2 regions of the Aquitalea sp. genome follow, and region 1 is predicted to be linked to the other one. Evidence: predicted binding sites of a transcription regulator. Region 1 holds the regulator's gene; the other holds the start of a gene.
What was found. Region 1 encodes sigma-54, which starts transcription at its own class of promoters, with help from an activator protein. Its sites were predicted from a motif close to CTGGCACGCTTCATGCTT; they were not measured.

Region 1 (4,367 bases):
CCTGATACAACCGGCGCACGGTAATGCTAGGCATTGTTGGTATTCCATCCGGTAAGCAGCTGGTATAGATCGGCACGCGATGGCGCACTCAGCAGTTGCTCACGCAATTGTTTGCTGGAGAAAAGCTGGGCCAGTTCTGACAGAACCTGCAGATGCAGATCAGTTGCCTGCTCCGGAACCAGCAGTACAAACAGGCTTTGCACGGGCTTGCCGTCCGGGGCATCGAAAGGAATGGGGTTTTTCAGGCGGATGAACACGCCTGCAGCTTCCTTGAGCCCTCTGGCCCGGCCATGCGGAATGGCCACGCCCTGGCCCAGGCCGGTGGAGCCCAGTTTTTCCCGGGCAAACAGGCAGTCGAAAATTTCACTGCGCGCAATGCCGTGGGTATTTTCGATAAGGAGGCCCACCTGCTCGAAGACACGTTTCTTGCTGGCGACATCCAGGTCCGGAAGAATGTGGTCCTGTGTCAGGATTTTGCCAATCAGGCTCATAGGAATGTATGCACACGGCTACAAAAACTGGCCAATTCTACGTTGCCTTCATCAAAATGAAAAAGGCTCCGTGCAAATAAAAACGGGAACCCGTGGGTTCCCGCATCGTCGGTCAGGTGATTACAGGGATGCTTCCGGCTGAACTTGCGGAGTTGCGCGGTGTTCGCTCTGTTTTTCCTTGTGCTTGAGTACCTGTCGATCCAGCTTGTCCATCAGCGCATCGATGGCAGCGTACATGTCGGAGTCGGTGGCTTCTACGTGGATATCCTTGCCGGAAAGATGAACGTTGACTTCCGCTTTCTGTACCAGCTTGTCCACCGACAGGGTGACGGTGACGTCGATCACGTGATCGACATGGCGGGTGATACGTTCCAGCTTGCTTTCCAGAAATTCACGGATTGCCGGGGTTACTTCGAGGTGGAGACCGGTTACTTTGAGGTTCATACCCTAACTCCTTCTTGTGTTGACTGCCCGGTCGGGTCGGCCGGGCGAGCGGATATTCTTCAAGACACGCTTTACAGTGCCTTGCGCAGATTGACCGGCGGTATCTGCATAGCTTCACGATACTTCGCAACGGTGCGTCTTGCAACCTGTATCCCTTGCTTGCCCAGTTCGTCGGCAATGGCGCTGTCCGAAAGCGGCTTGGCTGTGTTCTCACCATCGATCATGCGACGGATATGGGCCTTGATGGCGGTGGCTGAGCATTCGCCGCCGCTGTCGGTTTCCAGTGCGCTGCCGAAAAAGTATTTCAGTTCGAACAGGCCGCGAGGGCAGAGCAGGTATTTCTGGGTGGTGACGCGTGACACCGTGGATTCATGCAATCCCAGCTCGTCTGCAATGTCACGCAGGATAAGCGGGCGCATGGCCACTTCACCGTGTTCAAAGAACGCTTGTTGCCTTTCGACTATAGCTTCTGACACTTTCAGAATGGTGTCAAATCGTTGCTGGATGTTCTTGACCAGCCACTTGGCTTCTTGCAGGCGACCGGTCAGTTCGCCTGCTGCGCTGCGGTTTTCCGACAGCATCTGGGCGTACAGCTGGTTGACGCGTAAGCGCGGTACCGCCCCGTTATTGAGTTCGGCCACCCAGTGGCCGCGGCGTTTGCGTACGGTGACATCCGGGATGACATAGTGCACGTCTTCGCCGCCGAAACCGGCGGCGGGGTGGGGAGTCAGTCGGGCGATCAGTTGCTGTGCCTGGCGGATGGCTTCGTCATCCGCGCCCAGTATGCGCTTGAGGCGGGTGTAGTCCCGATTGCCGAGCAAGCTGAGGTGCTCTGCCACGATCTTGCATGCCAGGGCATGGCCAGGCTCTTGGTGCGGCAGGCGAGCCAGCTGCAGGCTGAGTGATTCGGCAAGGCTGCGTGCGGCAATGCCTGCAGGGTCGAACTGCTGCAGCAGGCGCAGGCCAACCATCAGTTCGTCGCATTCCAGTTCCAGTTCCAGCGGCAGATTGCTGGCCAGTTCTTCCATGTCGATGGTGAGAAAGCCGTTATCGTCCAGTTCTTCAATCAGCAGCTGTACGATGGCCTGATCCCTGGTGGGCAGCGTCAGCTCCCCCAACTGGGCCAGCAGATGTTGGCGCAGGCTGACCGGGCAGGGGACATTCAGCATGGGGTCGAACTCATCGTCACCGTCGTTGCGCCGGCTGCCACTGCCCCAGTCGGTCAGCTCGCCGCTGCTTTCGCTGTGGCTGTCATTGTCGCTGCTGTCGGATGTGGGGGTGGTTGATTCTTCGTTGCTGCTGGCGGACTCGGTGGCGGGGCCTTCCTGCGCGGGCAGGTCGTCGCCGCGTTCCAGCATGGGGTTGTCCAGAAGGAAGCGCTCTACCTCGGTTTGCAGGTCAAGCGTGGACAGCTGCAGCAGCTTGATCGACTGCTGCAGTTGTGGAGTGAGGGTGAGTTGCTGTGAAACCCGGAGCTGTAATGACTGTTTCATGGTTTACAGGTGGAAGTGCTCGCCCAGGTAGACCTGGCGCACTTTCTCGTTGTTGACCAGTTCTTCCGGTTCGCCGGATGCCAGTACCGAGCCATCGCTGATGATGTAGGCCCGGTCGCAGATGCGCAGGGTTTCCCGGACATTGTGGTCGGTTATCAGTACGCCGATGCCACGCTGTTGCAGGAAAGTGATGATTTTCTGGATGTCGATCACGGCAATCGGGTCGACACCGGCAAAGGGTTCGTCCAGCAGGATGAAGCGTGGGCGGGTGGCCAGTACCCGGGCAATTTCCACCCGGCGTCGCTCGCCGCCGGACAGGGCCAGCGCATTGCTTTCGCGCAGGTGAGCGATGTTGAGGTCGTCCAGCAGCAGGCTCAGTTCCTTCTCCAGCTTGTCGCCCTTGTAACCGGCAATTTCCAGCACTGCGGTAATGTTTTCCTCTACCGTCATCTTGCGGAAAATGGAGGCTTCCTGCGGCAGATAACCCAGGCCAAGGCGGGCGCGCTGATGGATGGGCAGATGGGTGATGCTGCTGCCATCCAGCGTGATTTCGCCTTCATCGGCACCGATCAGTCCGACAATCATGTAAAAGCTGGTGGTTTTGCCGGCACCGTTCGGGCCAAGCAAACCGATGACTTCTCCACTCTGGATCTGCAAGGCGACGTCTTTGACCACCGTGCGTTTCTTGAAGCGCTTTTTCAGCCGCTCCACTTTAAGGATGCTGGGGCCGCTCATTGCGCGCTTCCGTCGGTTTTTTTGGCGGCAGGGGTGTTGTCCCTGGGCTTGGGCTGGATGATGGCAGTGACACGGCCACCATTGCTGCTGGCCCCGCTGCTGACGTCATACATTTCGGTTTCGGTGTTGTAGGTAATCACATTGCCGATGACCAAGTCGTTGCCACGCTTGACGCGGGCGTTGCCGGTCAGCACTGCGGCGTGGGTGACGGTGTTGTAGTCCAACTGGTTGGCCTGGCCTTCGATCCATTCGTTCTTGCCATCCATTTTCTGGCGGAAGACAACTTGGCGGCCGGTGGCCTGCATGGTCTGGTTCCCCTGCTTGTCCTGGGTGACGGTGGCGCGGTCGGCATTCAGCTTGAGTGTACCCTGAATGATGATGACATTGCCCTGCCATACCGTGACGCCCTTGAGCTGATCGAGATTGCCGCGGTCGGCACTGATTTCGATGGGTTTGTCGCGGTCAGTCTTTTCGGCATGGGCAGTCTGGAGGGCGCACAGGCCTAGGGCCAGCCAGGCCAGCCGGATGAAGCGGCGGCAGTTATTTTTCATAAGTGACCTTTGCATTGGACAGCAGCTGCAACTGGCCGGCCTGCTGTTCGTAGATGAAGCCGACGGCGCTGCCGGTCGACTTGCCGTAGTAGAAGTGGCTCAATGCCGCGGACTGGGCGATATGGCGTACGGTGTCGATGCGCATATTGCTGCTGAGCACACGGGTTTCCTGTTGGGTACCGGTGGCAGGCTGGATCAGTGTGACTTTCTTGTCGAACAGCACCTGCTTTGTCTTGCTGTTGTACCGACCGCTCTCACCGATGGCGTGATAGGCCAGTGTGCCGTTCTTGTAGCTTTGCAGGTCTGGTGCCTCGAAATATGATTCGGTGCGGTCAGGGTATTGCCACATGCGGCTGGCAATCAGTTTTTCCTGCAACATTCCCTTGGGGTCGAAGCGGGTGGCCATGACGTTATCGGCCACGACCTCGGGCTTGTTGGGGTCAAGTTCGCGCTTGTTGGGCTGCCAGCGTGACACGGCGTCCAGCCAGACGGTGAGCAGACCGGTAATCAGCACCAGCAGGATGGGAAACAGACGGTGCGAACGGATCATGCCAGGTACCGGGCCAGGATGGCGTCAAAGCTGCCCTGTGCCTGCATGATGAGTTCGGCCAGCTCACGTACTGCACCCTGTCCGCCGGGAAAACCGGTGACAT
Region 2 (4,367 bases), on a different contig from region 1:
GGGTGAGGCCCTTGCTGTACACCATGTCGTAAGCCAGTGTGCGCGCGGTAAAGATGTTTGCCGGCAGTGGCGGAATTTCGTTGTGCAGGCTAGTGGAAGTCCCGTTGATGATGATGTCAAAGGTTTTGCCTTCCAGCGCCTCGTAGCCGCTGGCCACCACAGCACCCCAGGGCGCAAAATGGTGGGCGATGGATTCCGCCTTGATCAGGGTGCGATTGGCAATGGTGACCTTAGCCGGTTTCTGTTCCAGGATTGGCTCCAGCACACCGCGCACGGCACCGCCGGCACCCAGAATGAGGATGCTTTTGCCTTCCATCGGAAAATCGAGATTTTCCACGATATCGCGCACCAGACCGACGCCGTCGGTATTGTCGCCATATACCTTGCCATCGCGGAAAGTCAGGGTATTCACCGCTTCGGCAGCACGGGCGCGTTCAGTGACTTCCTGCGCCATACGGAAGGCATCACCCTTGAACGGCAGGGTGACATTCAGGCCCAGACCGCCATTTTGTACGAACTGGCCAACCACTTCGTCGAATTTGCCCAATTCGGAAAACAGCTTTTCATATTGCACGGCCTCGCCGGTGGCGCGGGCAAATTCACTGTGGATAAACGGCGACTGGCTATGGGAAACGGGGTTACCGATGACGGCGTAACGGTTGGTCATGATCAGCTTTCTTGGATTCCTGTGGTGCTACCGCATCATGCGGTTCATCTGCTGAGGTAGCACTTTGCCGTGTAACGTCATAAACATCAACCGGTCAATACCCCTGTCCCAACAATTTAGACCCTGTTCAGCCCTGTACCCAGGGCAGGCCGTGGGCTTTCCAGCCGGTCAGATTGCCGCGATGCTCCAGCCCGTCCTTATCGCCTTCAAAACCCTCCAGCACGTTGTAAACCCGGCTGTAGCCAGCAGCAGCGGCCATTACCGCCGCCTCATGCGAACGCACCCCGCTTCGGCACATCAGCAGCAGCATTGCCTGCTTGTCTACTGCGCCCTGCAATTGGGCAGTGAACTGCGGATTAGGCTGCATACCGGGGAAAGTGCGCAGCTCGATACGCAAGGCACCGGGTACCACACCCACGAATTGCCACTCTGCAGCACTGCGGACATCCACCAGCACCGCCCCCTCCAGATGCTGGGTCAGATAATAAGCCTCCGGCGGCGTCAATGCCCCCTGATAGCCCAGTTGCTGGCTTGCTGCACGTTCGGCAGCGGTTTGCAAAATGACTGCGGACTGTTCCATATCGAAGCTTCCTTTCCTTGTAATGTAGCCATGCCACCCTATGCACGCGGGCTGACTTGGCACCCGGATACATCTGCGGATTGCCAATCGCACTGAATTGGTGCGTGCGCACAATGCAGCATCCCATTTTGGTGCAATCCGAATGACTAGCCGGACCGGATACCCTGTGACACAATGATTAAATTAGCGTTCTTAGCCTGGCACGCTTCATGCTTCAAGCGAAGCGTACCATCTTTATCAAGCAATATTGCTTTCGATGCACGTTGCCTTTAGGAGAACATTCATGGCGGTTGCAGACGTAGTCAAGCTGATTCAAGAAAACGACGTCAAGTTCGTAGACCTGCGCTTTACTGACACCCGTGGTAAAGAACAACACGTTACCATCCCGGCACACGTTCTGCTGGAAGATGCTGATGAATGGTTCGAGCACGGCCACGCGTTCGATGGCTCTTCGATCGCGGGCTGGAAGGGTATCCAGGCTTCTGACATGCTGCTGATGGCTGACCCGGCCACCGCCAAGATCGACCCTTTCTTCGATGAACCCACCGTATTCATGTCATGTGACGTGATCGACCCGGCCGATGGCAAGGGCTACGACCGTGACCCGCGCTCCATCGCCAAGCGTGCTGAAGCCTACCTGAAAGCCTCTGGCCTGGGCGATACCGCCTACTTCGGTCCGGAACCGGAATTCTTCGTATTCGACAGCATCACCTGGGGCACCGACATGTCCGGTTGCTTCGTGAAGATCAAGTCCGAAGAAGCTGCATGGGCCTCCGCTGAAGAATTCGAAGGTGGCAACACCGGTCACCGTCCGGGCGTGAAGGGTGGCTACTTCCCGGTTCCGCCGGTTGACTCCGCACAAGACCTGCGTTCTGCCATGGTTCTGCTGCTGGAAGAACTGGGCGTACCGGTTGAAGTTCACCACCACGAAGTGGCCACTGCCGGCCAGATGGAAATCGGCACCAAGTTCAGCACCCTGACCCAGCGTGCCGACTGGACCCAGATCCTGAAGTACGTGGTTCAAAACGTGGCGCACAGCTACGGCAAGACCGCTACCTTCATGCCCAAGCCCATCGTTGGTGACAACGGTTCCGGCATGCACGTTCACCAGTCCATCTGGAAAGACGGCAAGAACCTGTTTGCTGGCGACGGCTATGCTGGCCTGTCCGACACCGCCCTGTACTACATCGGCGGTATCATCAAGCACGCCAAGGCTCTGAACGCCATCACCAACCCGGGTACCAACTCTTACAAGCGTCTGGTTCCGCATTACGAAGCCCCGGTAAAACTGGCCTACTCCGCCAAGAACCGTTCCGCTTCCATCCGTATCCCGCACGTTGCCAATCCGAAGGGCCGTCGTATCGAAGCCCGTTTCCCGGATCCGCTGGCTAACCCGTACCTGTGCTTCTCCGCACTGCTGATGGCCGGTCTGGATGGTATCCAGAACAAGATTCACCCGGGCGATGCCGCTGACAAGAACCTGTACGACCTGCCGCCGGAAGAAGACAAGCTGATCCCGACCGTGTGCGCCAGCCTGGACGAAGCCCTGGCGGCCCTGGACGCAGACCGCGACTTCCTGACCCGTGGCGGTGTGTTCTCCAACGAATGGATTGACGCCTACATCGAATTGAAGATGCAGGAAGTAAACCTGACCCGCATGACTACCCACCCGGTAGAATTTGCAATGTACTACTCGCTGTAATCAGGTTTGGGTGTCTCTTGACGCCTTGCCAGATACAGAAAACCCGCACAAGCAGCGCTGTGCGGGTTTTTTCATGGCTGCCAGCTGCCACTTGGGAGCGCTCAGCCCGGTAGCCCGGCAAAAACCTTGAGCATGGCCAAACCATCTTGTGGCGCAACGACCAGCTGGCTGACATCAAATCCCGGGTCGAACACCGGGGCAAACTGGGGAAAGCGCGCCAGCGCCTCTGGCTGCGGTATATGGAAACCCATATACCACTGGGCAAACTCGCGTTGCTTGCATTCACTGCGAAACAGGGACTCCACCTGATGATGGCGCGGATCAAGGCTGATTCTCCTGAAAGCCGCTTCCACCACGTCAGCTTCACCTTCCAGCAGCTGCAAGAAACAACCATCGCGGTATAGCAACAGGCCAGTGATCTGCCTGGCCTGATTATTGGCCACAGACTTGTCCAGGATTACCGTCAATTCAGCAGGCGACAGGGCCGTGGTGGCTTTGCTGGAATAAAGCAACTGGATCAGCATGAGCAAGCTTTCTGTAAAATTACAAGGTGATGGCCTGAACGGATGACTGCAAACATTTCCTCATTCACCTTCTGCATGAATACCGGACATCAAATCCAGTCACATGGCATGCCATTGGCACGACGTGAAGCCGGACCGCATGATGACACAATCAGGATGATATGCGGCATGACTGCAGTGGCATTGTTGTCATGCAGATGTGACGCGAGCCAACCTTTTGCTTATCATAGTGTCACGTCCACCCGTTTTCACCGCAGATGCCCGACACCATGAAAACCCTTGCTTTCTGCCTGCTGCTGACCTGTGGCCTTGCCCATGCCGAGGTATACAAATACATCGACGCCAATGGCAATGTCACCTTCACCAATGTGCCGATCAAGGGAGCAAAGCCCATGCACCTGGCACCGCTATCAACCTATGGCAACAGCAAGCCACACACGTCGGGCAGCGGCAAGCCTGCCTCGACACCGGACGGCTATCCCAGTGTGGACAACGGTACCCAGACCAAGCGGGATGAAGGCCGGCGCAAGATTCTGGAAGGCGAACTGGCCAACGAGCAAAAGGCGCTGGCTGATGCACAAAAAGCCTATACCGACGGCGCAGCCACCCGCAACGGCGATGAAACCCGGAACTACCAGAAATACCTGGACCGGGTACAGAAGCTGAAGGACGCGGTAACCGATCGGCAGAAGAATGTGGATGCACTACGCCGCGAATTGGGGCAATCTGCATCTTCCGCACAATAATGGTGCATAATTAAGGCCGATTTCGTGCATTCGCTGTGCTCTGGCTTGGCGTGCTTATTGCTAATAGCTTCAGGCACAGCCCCATCCGATTCGGAGCACCATGAACTCTCCCAGCTTTGCCGGCCTGGAATTACTCGACACCCCGGTG

Region 2: a site for sigma-54 is predicted at 1,445-1,462, ahead of glnA (type I glutamate--ammonia ligase). Genes of this name have one in related genera too.

The regions. Positions count from the first base shown of each region.
Region 1 covers NZ_JASLFG010000055.1:30,021-34,387, forward strand. Annotated here, with positions in the region: gene hprK (HPr(Ser) kinase/phosphatase) at 1-34, opposite strand, end outside; gene ptsN (PTS IIA-like nitrogen regulatory protein PtsN) at 27-491, opposite strand; gene hpf (ribosome hibernation-promoting factor, HPF/YfiA family) at 612-935, opposite strand; gene QVF59_RS18205 (RNA polymerase factor sigma-54) at 1,007-2,428, opposite strand; gene lptB (LPS export ABC transporter ATP-binding protein) at 2,432-3,163, opposite strand; gene lptA (lipopolysaccharide transport periplasmic protein LptA) at 3,160-3,714, opposite strand; gene lptC (LPS export ABC transporter periplasmic protein LptC) at 3,704-4,264, opposite strand; gene QVF59_RS18225 (KdsC family phosphatase) at 4,261-4,367, opposite strand, start outside.
Region 2 covers NZ_JASLFG010000049.1:70,219-74,585, forward strand. Annotated here, with positions in the region: gene aroE (shikimate dehydrogenase) at 1-667, opposite strand, end outside; gene QVF59_RS16800 (rhodanese-like domain-containing protein) at 795-1,247, opposite strand; gene glnA (type I glutamate--ammonia ligase) at 1,531-2,949, shown strand; gene QVF59_RS16810 (BLUF domain-containing protein) at 3,051-3,473, opposite strand; gene QVF59_RS16815 (DUF4124 domain-containing protein) at 3,743-4,219, shown strand; gene glnL (nitrogen regulation protein NR(II)) at 4,320-4,367, shown strand, end outside.